DNA from 2 places in the Laedolimicola ammoniilytica genome. Region 1 is predicted to be linked to the other one. Evidence: predicted binding sites of a transcription regulator. Region 1 holds the regulator's gene; the other holds the start of a gene.
The links. The regulator HrcA, encoded in region 1, represses chaperone genes, less so after heat shock. The targets are predictions, from matches to a motif close to TGTTAGCACTCNNNNNNNNNGAGTGCTAACA.
Positions count from the first base shown of each region.

Region 2: a site for HrcA is predicted at 4,999-5,029, ahead of OCV63_RS15070 (Hsp20/alpha crystallin family protein). Genes of this name have one in related genera too.

Region 1 covers NZ_JAOQKC010000013.1:98,444-106,533, reverse strand. Annotated here, with positions in the region: gene dnaK (molecular chaperone DnaK) at 123-2,003, opposite strand; gene grpE (nucleotide exchange factor GrpE) at 2,201-2,794, opposite strand; gene hrcA (heat-inducible transcriptional repressor HrcA) at 2,825-3,859, opposite strand; gene clpB (ATP-dependent chaperone ClpB) at 4,465-7,050, shown strand; gene OCV63_RS10865 (phosphatase PAP2 family protein) at 7,108-7,638, opposite strand; gene OCV63_RS10860 (hypothetical protein) at 7,640-7,870, opposite strand; gene OCV63_RS10855 (glycosyltransferase family protein) at 7,910-8,090, opposite strand, start outside.
Region 2 covers NZ_JAOQKC010000027.1:4,580-12,669, forward strand. Annotated here, with positions in the region: gene carB (carbamoyl-phosphate synthase large subunit) at 1-2,576, opposite strand, end outside; gene dtd (D-aminoacyl-tRNA deacylase) at 2,615-3,052, opposite strand; gene OCV63_RS15060 (cytidylate kinase-like family protein) at 3,068-3,706, opposite strand; gene OCV63_RS15065 (nitroreductase) at 3,778-4,299, opposite strand; gene OCV63_RS15070 (Hsp20/alpha crystallin family protein) at 4,444-4,905, opposite strand; gene OCV63_RS15075 (HD domain-containing protein) at 5,094-5,579, opposite strand; gene OCV63_RS15080 (Crp/Fnr family transcriptional regulator) at 5,649-6,341, opposite strand; gene hcp (hydroxylamine reductase) at 6,462-8,066, shown strand.

The DNA of each region.
Region 1 (8,090 bases):
CTCGATTGCTTTGCGGCAAAATCCAAGAAAGGCTCTTTATGAGCCTCTCTTGGATCTTATTCTTTCAAGCCTGCCTTTCAATATAGCGCACTGCCTATCGTCTGTCAAGCTTTGTTCTTATCTTAGACCTCTCTGTAATCGCCGTCTACCACGTCGTCAGAAGCGCCTGCTCCGGCGCCTGCTCCGGCACCTGCGCCCATATCCGGGCCTGCCTGGCCAGCCGCACCCTGTGCTGCCTGTGCCTGCTCATATACCTTTGCAAATACCTTCTGTGCCGCGTTCATCAGCTTTTCCTTGCCGTTCTTCAGCTCATCTAAGTCTGCGTCAGAAATATCAGTCTGATCCTTGGTTCTCTCCAGAACTGCCTTCAGGGAAGTAAGCTCTGCCTCTACTGCGGACTTGTCGGCCGGGTCAACCTGTGCGCCAACCTCTTCCAGTGCCTTCTCGGTCTGGAATACCATGGAGTCCGCGTCGTTTCTCGCGTCAATGGCTTCCTTACGCTTCTTATCCTGAGCCTCGAACTCAGCAGCTTCCTTCACTGCCTTGTCGATGTCACTGTCAGACATATTGGAGCCTGCGGTAATGGTGATATGCTGCTCCTTGCCGGTACCCAGATCCTTTGCGGATACATTTACGATACCGTTTGCGTCGATATCGAAGGTAACCTCAATCTGCGGAACGCCACGTCTTGCGGGCGGGATTCCATCCAGACGGAACTGGCCGAGAGACTTGTTGTCCTTCGCAAACTGACGCTCGCCCTGTACAACGTTGATATCTACGGCTGTCTGGTTGTCAGCTGCGGTAGAGAAGATCTGGCTCTTCTTGGTCGGGATGGTTGTGTTACGCTCAATCAGACGGGTTGCGATACCGCCCATGGTCTCGATGGACAGAGACAGCGGAGTAACATCCAGAAGAAGGATATCGCCTGCGCCTGCGTCGCCTGCCAGCTTACCACCCTGAATGGAAGCACCGATAGCTACACACTCATCCGGATTCAGAGATTTGCTGGGCTCATGGCCGGTCAGCTGTTTTACCTTATCTTGTACAGCCGGAATACGTGTGGAACCGCCTACCAGCAGTACCTTGCCAAGCTCGGAAGCTGTAATGCCTGCATCCTTCAGCGCTGCCTGAACCGGTCCTGTGGTACGCTCTACCAGATCGTGGGTCAGCTCGTCGAATTTTGCTCTTGTCAGATTCATATCGAAATGCTTCGGTCCCTCAGCGGTTGCTGTGATGAACGGAAGGTTGATATTGGTTGTGGTTGCGCTGGAAAGCTCCTTCTTCGCCTTCTCTGCGGCCTCTTTCAGTCTCTGCATAGCCATCTTGTCACCGGACAGGTCTACACCCTCGGTGCGCTTGAACTCTGCAAGCATGTAATCTACAATCTTCTTATCGAAGTCGTCGCCGCCCAGACGGTTGTCGCCTGCGGTAGCCAGAACCTCGATTACGCCGTCGCCGATCTCGATGATAGATACATCAAAGGTACCGCCGCCCAGGTCGTATACCATAATCTTCTGCTCTTTCTCATTGTCCAGGCCATATGCCAGCGCTGCTGCGGTCGGCTCGTTGATGATACGCTTTACATCCAGGCCCGCAATCTTACCTGCGTCCTTGGTTGCCTGTCTCTGCGCGTCGTTGAAGTATGCCGGTACGGTAATAACTGCCTCGGTAACCTTCTCGCCCAGATAGTTCTCTGCATCTGCTTTTAGCTTCTGCAGAATCATAGCGGAAATCTCCTGCGGAGTGTACTGCTTTCCGTCGATGTCTACCTTGTAGTTGGTACCCATCTCTCTCTTAATAGAGGAAATAGTTTTCTCGGAGTTGGTAACTGCCTGACGCTTTGCCGGCTCGCCTACCAGTCTCTCGCCTGTCTTTGTAAATGCTACGACAGACGGTGTGGTTCTTGCTCCTTCTGTATTTGCTACTACTACGGGCTTTCCGCCCTCCATAACTGCTACGCAGCTGTTTGTTGTTCCTAAGTCGATACCAATAATCTTGCTCATAATAGAGACCTCCTCAATTTATTCTGATTGTAAAATGTTAATTTCATTTATAGAACATTCGCCGTGCTACACTCGATTCCGCTTCGCTTCATCTCGTGCACGGGCTTCGCCCTATGTCATCTGCCAAAAAATTATCTGTTCATGCAAGCATGACATCTGATTTTTCGTCATCTGACGCACTGCTCATTGCCTACGTGTCAATTTGCTACCTTTACCATGCTGTGACGGATAACGGTATCCTTGTACATATAACCCTTCTGGAATTCCTCGGCTACTACATTTTCACCCAACTCCTCGTCCTCCACATGCATCACTGCGTTGTGGTAATTCGGGTCGAATTCCTCGCCCACTGCTTCAATAGGCTCAACACCCAAATCCGTCAGTGTAGTCATCAGCTGGTTGTATATCTTATCCATACCTACGATAACCGGATTTTCCTTCTGATCCTCGGGTACAGATGCAAGACCGCGTTCAAAATTGTCTACCACCGGAAGGATTTTCTCAATCACATCTCTGGCTCCCACTTCATACATATGGGACTTTTCCTTCTCGGTTCTCTTCCGGAAGTTATCGAATTCTGCCATCTGGCGCTTGACGCGATCCTCCAGCTCTTCGATCTTCTCTTCCATCTTGTCTTTTTTCTTTTTCTTCTTCAGCATCTCGGGCTCCTCTCCGGATTCTGTTTCTTCCGGTTTCTCGCCGCCGCTGCTTTCTTTTCCTTCGGAAGCTTCTTCTGCTTTTACAGTTTCTTCTTCCTTCGCTTCCTCATTCTGAAGCTCTTCTTTCTTCATTTCCTGTTCCACGGGTGTCGGCCCCTTTCTTTATTCCTTATTCTTATTATAGATTTCATCCAGCTGCTCGGTCAGGGTCTTCAGCGTCTTCAATACGTTTTCGTAATCCATCCGCTTGGGACCGATAATTCCGATGGTTCCCTGCAGGCCTTCGCCCAGCTCATAGGTGGCTGTCACCACGCTGCAGTCCTTCATGGACTGAATCGGCGTCTCCTGCCCGATGTACACCTGAATGCCCTTGTTGTCTTCATTTTCCAGCGTCTGTGTAACCAGATTGGTCAACTGCTGTTTTTCCTCAAAGGCGTTTATCAGTTCACTGGCCTTTCCGTTATCGGAAAGCTCCGGATACCGGAAGATGTTGGTCGCTCCAGAGGTATATATCTCAACCTCGTCCTCCGAGTGGATAACCTCTGCCACCGCGTCAATGACGCTTCCCACCAGCTCACTGTGAATACCCGCCTGCTCTTTCAGGTTCTGTATCATGGCCAGATTGATTTCTTCTATGGATAAGCCATTCAGCACGCTGTTCAGCAGGATATTCAGCTTCAGCACCGTTTCCTGGTCAAGTTCCTCCGTCACATCAATCACCTTGTTGCGGACGATGTTGCCTTCTATCATAATCACCGCCAGAATCTGAGTGGCTGTGACCTTGGAGAGCTGGATAAATTTCAGCTTGTTCCTGTGATAGGTGGGCGCCGATACCATGGTGGCATAATTGGTATTCGCAGCCAGGACCTTCACGACCTGCTTCAATACCTGCTCCATTTTGTCGGTCCGCTCTATCATCAGATCCTTGAGTTCCTGTACCTCGTGATTTTTCTCTTCCATGATATGGTCTACGTATAAGCGGTAGCCCTTATCAGAAGGGATTCGTCCTGCCGAGGTATGGGGCTGTACAATGTAGCCCATCTCTTCCAGGTCTGACATTTCGTTCCGTATGGTGGCGGAGCTTAGATTTAAATCTGAGTATTTGGAAATGGTTCTGGAACCTACCGGCTCGCCGGTCTCCATGTAGTTCCGGATGATGGCTTGCAGTATCTTCTGTTTTCTTTCGTCCAGCTCCATTTCATTCACCTCTTTGTTTTTACCTATTAGCACTCGGCCCTCTTGAGTGCTAACATTAAGATAGCACTACCCTTGGGGTTTGTCAAGCGGGTTTATAGTTTTTTTAGATTTATTTTCTGATTATACCGGACAGGGGATATGCGGAAGGACTATACTCCAGAATACGCAGCTTTCCCTGCTCCTCGCAGGCGGCTTATGCGCGCCCGACCGCCAAACTCGCCCTACGGGCTCAGACAGTGGCTCCATCGGGCGCTGCCTGGCCTGCTCGTCCCTACGGGAAATCAGCTATCATTCTATCGTATAGTCTTCCGCATCCCCTTGATTTTAACCTGAATTTTTGTTCCCATTGCCATACACAAAGCAGTCCTCCGCCCTTTTTTCTTCCTTTTTATATAAGTAGTCTGACACTTTATACTTTTTTTATAAATTATTTTTCAAAAACCCCTTGATCTTTCATTTTCAAAGTGGTATACATATATGCAGAAAAAGAAAAAGGCCCTGTATCAGATATCCGTATGTATATTTGATGCCGGGACTTTCTTTTTTATATAAAAAACTTAGAAAACAATTTCTTTACCTATTATAAAGAAAGGGGAGTCAGATTTATGAACATCAGCAAATTTACACAGAAATCCATTCAAGCTGTAAACGACCTGGAAAAGCTGGCTTACGAATACGGCAATCAGGAGATTGAACAGGAACATCTTCTGATGAGTCTGCTCCGGCAGGAGGACAGTCTGATCCTGAAGCTTGTCGCTAAGATAGGCATCGACCAGAACCTGTTTCTGAACGGTGTGGAACAGACCTTAAATAAAAGAGTCAAGGTTTCCGGCGGACAGCCCTATGTGGGACAGTATTTGAATAAGGTACTGATCAGCGCCGAGGATGTGGCTAAACAGATGGGCGACGAGTATGTCTCCGTAGAGCACCTGTTTCTGGCCATGTTAAATGATCCCAGTCCTTCCATGAAGGAGCTGTTCCGGGAGTACGGCATTACCAAGGATCGTTTCCTGCAGGCGCTGTCCTCTGTGCGGGGCAACCAGCGGGTGACCAGCGATAATCCGGAAGCTACCTATGATACTTTAAGCAAATATGGTTCTGACCTGGTGGAAAAAGCCCGGGATCAGAAGCTTGATCCGGTCATCGGCCGTGACGCGGAGATCCGAAATGTGATCCGTATCCTGTCCCGTAAGACCAAGAATAACCCGGTGCTCATCGGTGAACCCGGCGTCGGCAAGACCGCCGTTGTGGAGGGTCTGGCACAGCGTATCGTGCGGGGCGACGTACCGGAGGGTCTGAAGGACAAAAAGGTATTTTCCCTGGATATGGGCGCTCTGGTAGCCGGAGCCAAGTACCGCGGCGAGTTTGAGGAACGTCTGAAGGCTGTTCTGGAGGAAGTACGGAAAAGCGAGGGCAAAATTATCCTCTTTATCGACGAGCTGCACCTGATTGTAGGCGCAGGCAAGACAGACGGAGCCATGGACGCCGGCAATATGCTCAAACCCATGCTGGCCAGAGGCGAGCTCCACTGTATCGGAGCTACCACCCTGGACGAATACCGTCAGTACATTGAAAAGGATCCGGCCCTGGAGCGTCGTTTCCAGCCGGTTATGGTAGATGAGCCCACCGTAGAGGATACCATTTCCATTCTGCGTGGCTTAAAGGAGCGCTACGAGGTATTCCATGGTGTGAAGATTACCGACGCCGCCCTGGTGGCAGCCGCTACCCTCTCCAACCGTTATATCTCCGACCGTTTCCTGCCGGACAAGGCCATTGACCTGGTGGACGAGGCCTGTGCTCTGATTAAGACGGAGCTGGATTCCATGCCGACCGAGCTTGACGAGCTGCGACGTAAGATTATGCAGCTGGAGATCGAGGAGGCAGCTCTGAAAAAGGAGACCGACCACTTAAGCCAGGAGCGCCTGGAGCACTTACAGAAGGAGCTTGCGGAGTTGCGTGATCAGTTCAACAGCCAGAAGGCCCAGTGGGACAATGAGAAAAATTCCGTAGAGCGTCTGCAGAAGCTCCGTGAGGAGATTGAGGATATCAATAAGCAGATTCAGACGGCGCAGCAGAATTATGACCTGAATAAGGCCGCCGAATTACAGTACGGCAAGCTGCCTGCCCTGCAAAAGGAGCTTTCCGAGGAAGAAGAAAAGATCAGCAAAAAGGATCTGTCACTGGTTCACGAATCCGTAACGGAGGACGAAATCTCCCGTATCGTTTCCCGCTGGACCGGTATTCCGGTAGCCAAGCTGACCGAGAGCGAGCGGAATAAGACCCTGCACTTGGACGACGAGCTGCATAAGCGTGTCATCGGCCAGGACGAGGCAGTCACGCTGGTATCCGAAGCGATTATCCGTTCTAAGGCCGGTATCAAGGATCCGACCAAGCCCATCGGTTCGTTCCTGTTCCTGGGACCCACCGGTGTAGGTAAGACGGAGCTTGCCAAGGCGCTGGCAGCCAGCCTGTTCGACGATGAGTCCAACATGGTGCGGATCGATATGAGTGAGTACATGGAGAAATATTCCGTGTCCCGTCTCATCGGAGCTCCTCCCGGATATGTAGGCTACGAGGAAGGCGGTCAGCTGACTGAGGCTGTGCGGAGAAAGCCCTATTCGGTTGTCCTGTTTGACGAGATTGAAAAAGCCCATCCGGACGTATTCAATGTACTCTTACAGGTACTGGATGACGGACGTATCACTGATTCCCAGGGAAGAACCGTGGACTTCAAGAACACGATTCTGATTATGACCTCCAATATCGGCTCCTCCTATCTGCTGGACGGTATTGACGAAAACGGCAATATCAAGCCGGAGGCCCAGAATCTGGTCATGAATGACCTGCGTGCTCATTTCCGTCCGGAGTTCCTGAACCGTCTGGACGAAACCATTCTCTTTAAACCGCTGACCAAAGGCAATATCACACGAATCATCGATCTGCTGCTTAGTGAGCTGAATGAGCGTCTGGCTGACCGGGAGCTTTCCCTGGAGCTGACCGACGCCGCAAAGGCATTCATTGCCGACCACGGCTTCGATCCGGTCTACGGCGCACGTCCGCTGAAGCGTTACATGCAGAAGCACGTGGAAACCCTGGCTGCCAAGCTGATCTTAGGCGGCGAGATTTCTACAGGAGCGACCATCGTCATCGATGTGGAGGGTGACGCGCTCACCGCAAAAGTAAAAGAATGATATAACCAAAAGAGCTGAGGCAATTCCATGTCTCAGCTCTTTTTATGTCCGTTCTTCCTACCGGAATTTCAATCCCGTCAGCTTCCAGGCCACAAAACCCGTAAGACAGCCCACAATTACACCGCCCAGAACATCCGTCGGAAAATGCACGCCCAGATAAATCCGGGAAAACCCAATCAGCGTTGCCACCAGAAGCGCCGGAATCCCGATCTGTTTCGGCATTCCGATAAACATGACACTGGCCACCGCGAAGGCTGCGCCTGTATGTCCCGATGGGAAGGAATAATCCATCGGTTCCCGGGCCAGCAGAATCAAATCCTCCAGCAAGTGGTAAGGCCGCACCCGCGCGATCCAGTTTTTCAGGACCAGATTGACCAGCATAAACTCCAAAATCATGGATACTGTGGCCGCCTGCCCCACCCGCCGGTAGCGCGGCTGTAAAAGCAGCGCCAGGCAGGCCGCTATGGACAGAAAGCCCGCATTTTCCAGTGACGTAATACACCACATAATCTTATTCTGCACCGGCCCCCTGATACTGTTCTGCAAAAACATCAAAAGCCGGTACTCCCATTCAAAAAAGCTCTCCATTTTATATCTCCGTAAACGTATACCTCTGCAAAAGCCCGGAGGTATTCACATGATAGACGACAGTTCCATCTGCCAGGTCTTCCCGCTCAAAAGAGAAGTCCCGTTCCTTCTCGTGATGCTGTTTTACATATTCTTCTAGGTTCTCAATGGGAACCTCCTCTATGAACACGTCCCGCATCTGATTGTTGGCACATTCGTTGAAAATCTCGTGGACTACTTCATATTCCTTCATAACAAAACCCTCTCCTTTCTGTCCTTTGAACTCCCCATTCTAATAAGGCGGCGTAATATTCGGAATGCAGCAGGTTGCAAAAGAATACAGAGACAGAACTGCCGTCGCCGCCAGAATCACCTGAAACCATCTGCTCTTTGCCGTCTCCGGCCTGAGCGCCGCCCCATGTGCCGCAAAAATCAGCGCCGGCAGCATGTAGCGTCCCTGGGCCTGAAAATCC
Region 2 (8,090 bases), on a different contig from region 1:
GTAGCCAGCTGTACCATCTGAATGTTGCAGACCTTGGATACCAGCGGCACCGTTCTGGACGCTCTCGGATTGGCCTCCAGTACAAATACCTTACCGTCCTCGATGGCATACTGCATATTCATCAGGCCGCAGACATGCATCTCTTCCGCAATCTTCTTTGTATATTCCTTAATCGTCTTTACATTCTCCTCTGAGATATTCAGAGAAGGCAGGATGCAGGCGGAATCTCCGGAATGAACGCCGGCCAGCTCAATATGCTCCATGACAGCCGGTACAAAGGCGTGGGTTCCGTCACAGATGGCATCTGCCTCGCACTCCATCGCGTGATGCAGGAAACGGTCAATCAGAATCGGACGATCCGGAGTCACGCCTACCGCTGCACGCATATATTCCTTCAGGCTCTCCGGTTCATGGACAACCTCCATACCGCGTCCGCCCAGTACATAGGAAGGACGCACCATAACCGGATAACCGATGCGCTCGGCAATTTTCAGAGCTTCCTCCACATCAACGGCCATACCTGCCTCCGGCATGGGGATATTCAGCTTCTCCATGATAGCGCGGAACTGATCCCGATCCTCTGCCAGGTCGATGATCTCCGGGCTGGTTCCCAGAATCCGGACTCCATTTTTTTCCAGATCTGCTGCCAGATTCAGCGGCGTCTGTCCGCCAAACTGGGCAATAACACCTACCGGCTTCTCCTTCTCGTGGATACTTAAGACGTCCTCCAGAGTCAGCGGCTCAAAATACAGCTTATCGGAGGTATCGTAATCGGTAGATACGGTTTCCGGATTACAGTTTACAATGATGGTCTCGAAACCAAGCTTCTTCAGGGCAATTGCCGCGTGTACACAGCAATAGTCAAATTCGATACCCTGACCGATTCGGTTGGGACCGCCGCCCAGAATCATAATTTTCTGCTTATCTGTGCTGACCGGGTTTTTATCCGGCGCATTGTAGGTGGAATAATAGTAAGCGCTGTCCTTGGTTCCGCTTACATGAACGCCCTCCCAGCTTTCTGTTACGCCGATGGCTGTTCGCGCGTTGCGGATATCTGCTTCCGGAACCTCCAGAAGCTGGCTTAAATAACGATCTGCGAAGCCGTCTTTTTTAGCCTGTGTCAGGATCTCTGCGGGCGGTACCTGTCCCTTATAAGTTAAGAGCTTCTCTTCCTCCTCAACCAGTTCCCGCATCTGATTCAGGAAATAATCTTTGATTTTCGTCAGCTCAAAGAGCTCTGCATTGGTTGCGCCCTTCCGGATAGCCTCATACATAATGAACTGGCGTTCGCTGGTAGCTGTATGCAGCATGTGCAGCAACTCTTCCTTGGATTTTTCATGGAAATCCTTCGCGAATCCAAGACCGTAACGGCCAATCTCCAGACTACGGATGGCTTTCTGAAAGGCTTCCTTATAATTTTTACCGATACTCATAACCTCGCCAACGGCGCGCATCTGCGTACCCAGCTTATCCTCCACGCCCTTGAACTTTTCAAAAGCCCAGCGCGCGAACTTAATTACGATATAATCTCCGTCCGGAACATAGCGATCCAGTGTGCCGTATTTTCCGCAGGGAATCTCGTCCAGTGTCAGGCCGGACGCCAGCATAGCGGAAACCAGCGCAATGGGGAAGCCGGTTGCCTTGGAAGCCAGTGCGGAGGAGCGTGAGGTACGGGGATTGATCTCGATGACAATATCCCGGTCTGTCTTCGGGTCATGAGCCCACTGCACATTGGTGCCTCCAATAACCTGAATAGCCTCTACAATCTTATAGGACTTCTCCTGAAGACGCTTCTGTACATGCTCCGGAATGGTCAGCATGGGTGCGGAACAGAAGGAATCTCCGGTATGCACGCCAAGCGGGTCGATATTTTCAATAAAGCATACGGTGATGATGTTATTTTTGCTGTCCCGGACTACCTCCAGCTCCAGCTCTTCCCAACCGAGAATGGACTCTTCCACCAGAACCTGGCCTACCAGACTGGCCTGCAGACCTCTGGCTACTACCGTTTTCAGCTCTTCTACATTGTATACAAGGCCGCCGCCTGCGCCGCCCATCGTGTAAGCCGGACGGAGAACAACCGGGTAGCCCAGTTTATCCGCAATAGCTACTGCCTCGTCTACGGTATAGGCAACTTCGCTGCGTGCCATCTCAATTCCCAGGCTGTCCATGGTGTGCTTGAACTCAATCCGGTCCTCGCCGCGCTCGATGGCGTCTACCTGCACGCCGATAACCTTAACGTCATATTTATCCAGGACGCCTGCCTTCGCCAGCTCGGAGCAAAGATTAAGACCGGACTGTCCGCCGAGGTTCGGCAATAAGGCATCTGGTCTTTCTTTTTCAATAATCTGAGTCAGCCGCTCCACATTCAACGGCTCAATATACGTAACGTCTGCGGTTCCCGGATCTGTCATAATGGTCGCCGGATTGGAGTTTACGAGAACGATCTCGTAGCCCAGCTTCTTCAGCGCCTTGCAGGCCTGTGTGCCGGAATAATCGAATTCGCAGGCCTGACCGATAATAATCGGGCCGGAACCGATAATCATTACTTTGTGGATATCCTGTCTTTTACCCATGTTTTCTCTCCCTGTATTTATATTGTAAATTTTTGTTTCTATGATTCTAATAAAATGGTAAATGGTCCGTCATTTAAAAGCTCTACTTTCATATCTGCGCCAAACTCTCCCTGTTCAACCACAGCCACTTCTTTTTTGCAGCTTTCAATGATGTATTCGTAGAGCTCATTTGCCATATCCGGACCCGCCGCCTCTGTAAATCCCGGCCGGTTTCCATGTCTGCAGTCCGCATACAGTGTAAACTGGGAAACCAACAGAAGCCCCCCGTTCACATCCTTCAGGGACTTGTTGATCTTCCCGTTTTCATCCGCAAAAATACGCAGGCCAATCATTTTCTTCACCAGACGGTCTGCGTCCTCTTTTGTATCCTCTTTCCCCACACCAATCAGCACCAGATAACCCTGATTGATACGGCCGATGGTTTCCTCATGCACCGTCACCGATGCATGGGAAACCCGCTGTATCACAAATTTCATTTTAAATATATACTCCTAGATTTTTTCGTGCTCCCGCTCCTTATAGGCCATGAACTCGCGAATCATATGAATCGTGCCATCGATACCCAGCGTCGCTGTATTCAGAGACAGATCGTATCCTGCCGCGTCGCCCCATTTCTTACTGGTATAGTAATTATAGTAGCTGGCACGGCGCTTATCCGTCTTGACAATCAGATCCTTAGCCTTGGCGTCGGTCAGATCATGACGTCTCGCGATCCGCACGACGCGATCCTGCATATCCGCATGCAGGAATACATTGACCACATTCGGGAAATCTGCCAATGCATAGTCAGCGCAGCGCCCTACGATGACACAGGGGCCTTCCTTGGCGATATTCTTAATGGCGTCAAACTGCGCCAGGAAAATCTTGTGGTTCAGGGGCATCTCTGAGAAAGAAGACGTGGTATATCCCAGAGAATAAGTATCCATCACCAGCGAATAGAGGAAGCTGTTGGTCGGCTTCTCGTCGTGATTTTCGAAAATCTCCTGGCAGAGGCCGCTGTCCTTGGCCGCTCTCTCCAGCAATGCTTTGTCATAAAAGGGAACGTTTAACTCTTCCGCAAGCTGTTTTCCGATGTCGTGTCCGCCGCTTCCATACTGGCGTCCGATGGTAATAATTGTGTTATTTGCCATAAAATCATTCTCCCTTCCAGTTGTTCTTGTCTATATTATACAACATTTTGCAGGGAAATGGAACCTGAAAATTATTCCGCGTAATAAACATAGGAAGCCTTCCGTTCCTTAGGCTCCTTCGCCGGTTCTGCCGCATAACCCAGCACACAGTGGCCGATGCCCTCATAATCTCCTTCAACCCCGAGAGCTTTCAGGATTCCCTTGCCTTCCTCACTCTCGAATTCCTCTTTCGCCCGGTGAATCCAGCAGCTTCCAAGTCCCAGATCCGCAGCGGCCAGCATCAGATTGCCCATCACGAGGCTGCCGTCGTATACATGCGTCGGTTTGTTCTTGTCTGCCAGCACCACCAGTACCACCGGAGCGCCATAGAACGGATCCGCTTTTGAACCCATAATTTCTGCATTCATCTTTGAAAGCTTATCCCGCAGCTCCTTATTCGTCACGGCAATGATAATCGGGGACTGCATTCCCATTCCGGTCGGCGCCCAGGTGCCGGCCTCCAGTACTTTATCAAGCAGCTCCTTCGAAACCATATCCGGCTTAAAATTCCGGCAGCTTCTTCTTTCTTTGATGGTTTTTAATGTCTCAGCCATGATGTATCACTCCTTTCGTTTTCCCAATTATAGCATGACGGTATTGCTTTTGCACCCCATTTTCACATTTTTTCGCACCCTTTTTAGCGAAATCAATCCATAAAAAGGAGCCCCGCCGCTTCCGCGGCGAGGCTCCTCGCTCCATTATCCTTCGATGGAGATGTATTTTGACGTCTCGACTTCCGGTTTTTCTTCCTTCTTCGGGATGACCAGCTTCAGGATACCATGCTTAAACTCGCCCTTGATATCCTCCTGCTTTACGCCTTCACCTACATAGAAGCTTCTCTGGCAGGATCCTGCGTAACGCTCCTTGCGGATGTACTTTGCAGTTTCCTTCTCCTGCTCATCTACGTCCAGGCCTCTTGCTGCGCTGATGGTCAGATAACCATTTTCCAGAGAAACCTTGATTTCGTCCTTCTTGAATCCCGGGAGATCCATCTCCAGCTCATATGCTTTATCGGTATCCTTGATATCCGTCTTCATCAGGTTCTTACCTCTGCGGCCATACAGCTTCTTTTCCAGCTTCTGCATGTCTCTGTCATCATAGAACGGAAACTCAAACAAATCATCAAAGAAATCTTTTCCAAATACACTCGGTGTTAACATAGTAAACGCTCCTTTTTTATGTCTCATACAATAGGTCACTGTCTTGAGGTTCCATTTCCTTTTCCCTCTTGACAATTATGTTATAGTCCTTTTTGTTAGCACTGTCAAGAGGTGAGTGCTAATTTTTTTGTGAAAAATTTGTGAACGCTATAAGCTGTGCATGGCGTATCCCTAAAGCTATTGTCATGTCAAATATGAAACATCTCCCTGCAAATCATTTTTCCACATGCTGTTTTAAAAATATTATGATAGACTTTTAAAGCTGCTTCTTTCGATAAGCCATCCTCCATGATGTTTACCAGAAAATCAGCCTCTACCAAGATCTGATAATCCATTTCATCAATATTATTATAGGTATGATGATGTGCAATCAAATACTGAACCCGATCAGATACATCCTGATCAAAGCCTAATTCTCCAAGTAGCTTTTCTGCAATTGCAGGGCCTTCTTTTTCCTGTAATTTTCCATTGCAATTTCCATATTTTTCTTCGCAGAAATGAATTCCAATATCATGTGTCAAAGCCGCCGCTTCAATGGTAAACAGGCATTTTTTATCCACATTTTCCATTTCCGCTATCAATTTTGCATAACTATGCACTTTGCAAAAATGTTGAATTCTCTTTGCATCTCCTCGATATAATTCAATCATTGCCAAATGTAATTTATTTATCATTGAAAGCTTCCTCCTTTTTCACATATAACAGCCTTAAAATTAATCCTGTGTTTTCCATGATATAAGATATCACATTTTTATTCTTGTATCTACATCACCGGAAACAGCTAATTCAAAATGATTTCGATTTGTTTTTATAAAGCCTTCTTTTTGTAATTTTGATATTTCTGTAGACATTGCCGCCCGATCAATACAAAGATAATCCGCCAGCTGCTGCCGGTCAAAAGGAATGTCAAAGGACAAAGACGAATGTCTGATGGATTCTGCTGACAGATATGACAGTAGTTTATCCCTGGTCGTTCGCTTGCCAACATGCGTGATCTTATCGTTCAGGAGCAGTATCTTATTTGCCAGCACACTGACCAGGTTACGAATCAGCTTCTGATGATGTCCGCATGCAGTCGGGCAGGTAACCAGAAGCCTCTGGACATTTAACAGGATAATCTCACAATCCTCATCTGCTATCACACTGATATTCAGAACAGCACCCGGACTTGCTGCATAGGGCTCCCCAAAGAAATCACCGACGTGACATTTTGACAGAATATTCCGATGTCCCCAAAGGTCTTCCTGTATCACAAGAACACAGCCTGACGCTACAAGTCCCATTACCTCAGTAGAATCCCCCGCTCTGAAAATATAAGCGTCTCGTTCTTTGGAAATGGTTGTTGCCTTTACGCAATGCAATATGGATACTATTTCGTTATCCGTAAGGCCTTTAAAGAAAGGACTGTTTCTCAGGATGGGTAAATATTTTTTCAAAATCGCTCCTTCTGTTGGGAATCAAACATACAAGTTGTATTTATTGTATTATAGTTCTAACAGAAACGAAAGTCAAATGTTAAAAACCGCTTCAAAATGGAGTGAAAGGAGAATACGAAAATGAATACAAAAATGTTTTGTTATCAGTGTGAACAGACAGTGGGATGCACCGGCTGCACAGGAAATGCTGGTGTCTGTGGGAAAAAAGCAGATACTGCCAGATTACAGGACGAACTGACCGGGGCATTGATTGGTCTTGCAAGAGTGGTCGACGGCGCAGAAACCATTTCCAAAAGAACTTCACAAATTATAATGGAAGGACTGTTTACCACCGTTACGAATGTAAGCTTTGATGATACAGCAATTGAAACTATGATACAAAAAATCAGAGCTGAGAAGGAAAGACTGGTTTCTGATTGCAGCAAATGTCAGTCAACCTGCGGAAAAACCGACGAATACGATATGCAGCAGCTGTGGAATGCCAATGAAGATATCCGTTCCCTGAAGTCTCTTATTCTTTTCGGGATTCGCGGAATGGCAGCCTATGCCTATCACGCAAATGTTCTGAATTACGAAGATGCCGAAGTGAATCGCTTCTTCTGCGAAGCATTATCTCAGATTGGTTATGAAGAAAGTGCGGACGCTCTGCTTCCTACTGTACTGAAAGTAGGAGAAATCAACCTGAAGTGTATGGCACTTCTTGATAAGGCAAATACCGAAACCTATGGAACGCCAGAACCAACCGATGTTACGCTCACCATAGAAAAAGGACCTTTTATTGTCGTGACCGGACATGATCTGAAAGACCTGCAGCTTCTGCTTGAACAGACGGAAGGGAAAGGAATCAACATCTATACGCATGGTGAAATGCTCCCCGCCCATGCTTATCCGTTCTTAAAGAAATTTTCACACTTAAAGGGGAATTTTGGAACCGCATGGCAGAATCAGCAGAAAGAGTTTGATCATCTTCCAGCTCCGATTCTTTACACTACCAACTGTCTGATGCCGCCCAAAAGCAGCTACGCTGACAGAGTATTTACAACCGAAGTGGTTGCCTTCCCAGGCGCTGTCCATATCGACGAGAAGAAAGATTTCACACCGGTCATTGAAAAAGCACTGGAGCTGGGTGGTTACAAAGAAGATCCGATACTCACAGGTATCAACGGCGGTACAAAAGTGACCACCGGTTTTGGCCATGCAGCTATCCTGTCCCACGCAGGAACTGTAGTAGACGCCGTAAAATCAGGCGCAATCCGCCATTTCTTCCTGGTTGCAGGCTGTGATGGTGCTAAGCCAGGTCGGAACTATTATACAGAATTTGTAAAACAGACGCCTTCTGACAGTATGATCCTCACCCTGGCGTGCGGAAAATTCCGTTTCAATGATCTCGATCTGGGCGAAATCGGCGGGCTGCCGCGACTGATGGATATGGGACAGTGTAATGACGCTTATGGCGCAATCCAGGTTGCCGTGGCACTTGCGGACGCTTTTGGATGTTCCGTAAATGAGCTTCCGCTTTCCTTCGTTCTCTCTTGGTACGAACAGAAGGCCGTCTGCATCCTGTTAACGCTTCTGCACCTGGGTATCAAAAACATCCGTCTTGGTCCTTCTCTTCCGGCGTTTTTGTCTCCCAATATTCTGAATTTTCTGGTGGAAAATTATGGAATTGCACCGATTACTACACCGGAGGAAGACATCAAAACACTGCTGAACCCTAACAAATAAAGTTTTAACTGTTCCGTTCCTTCA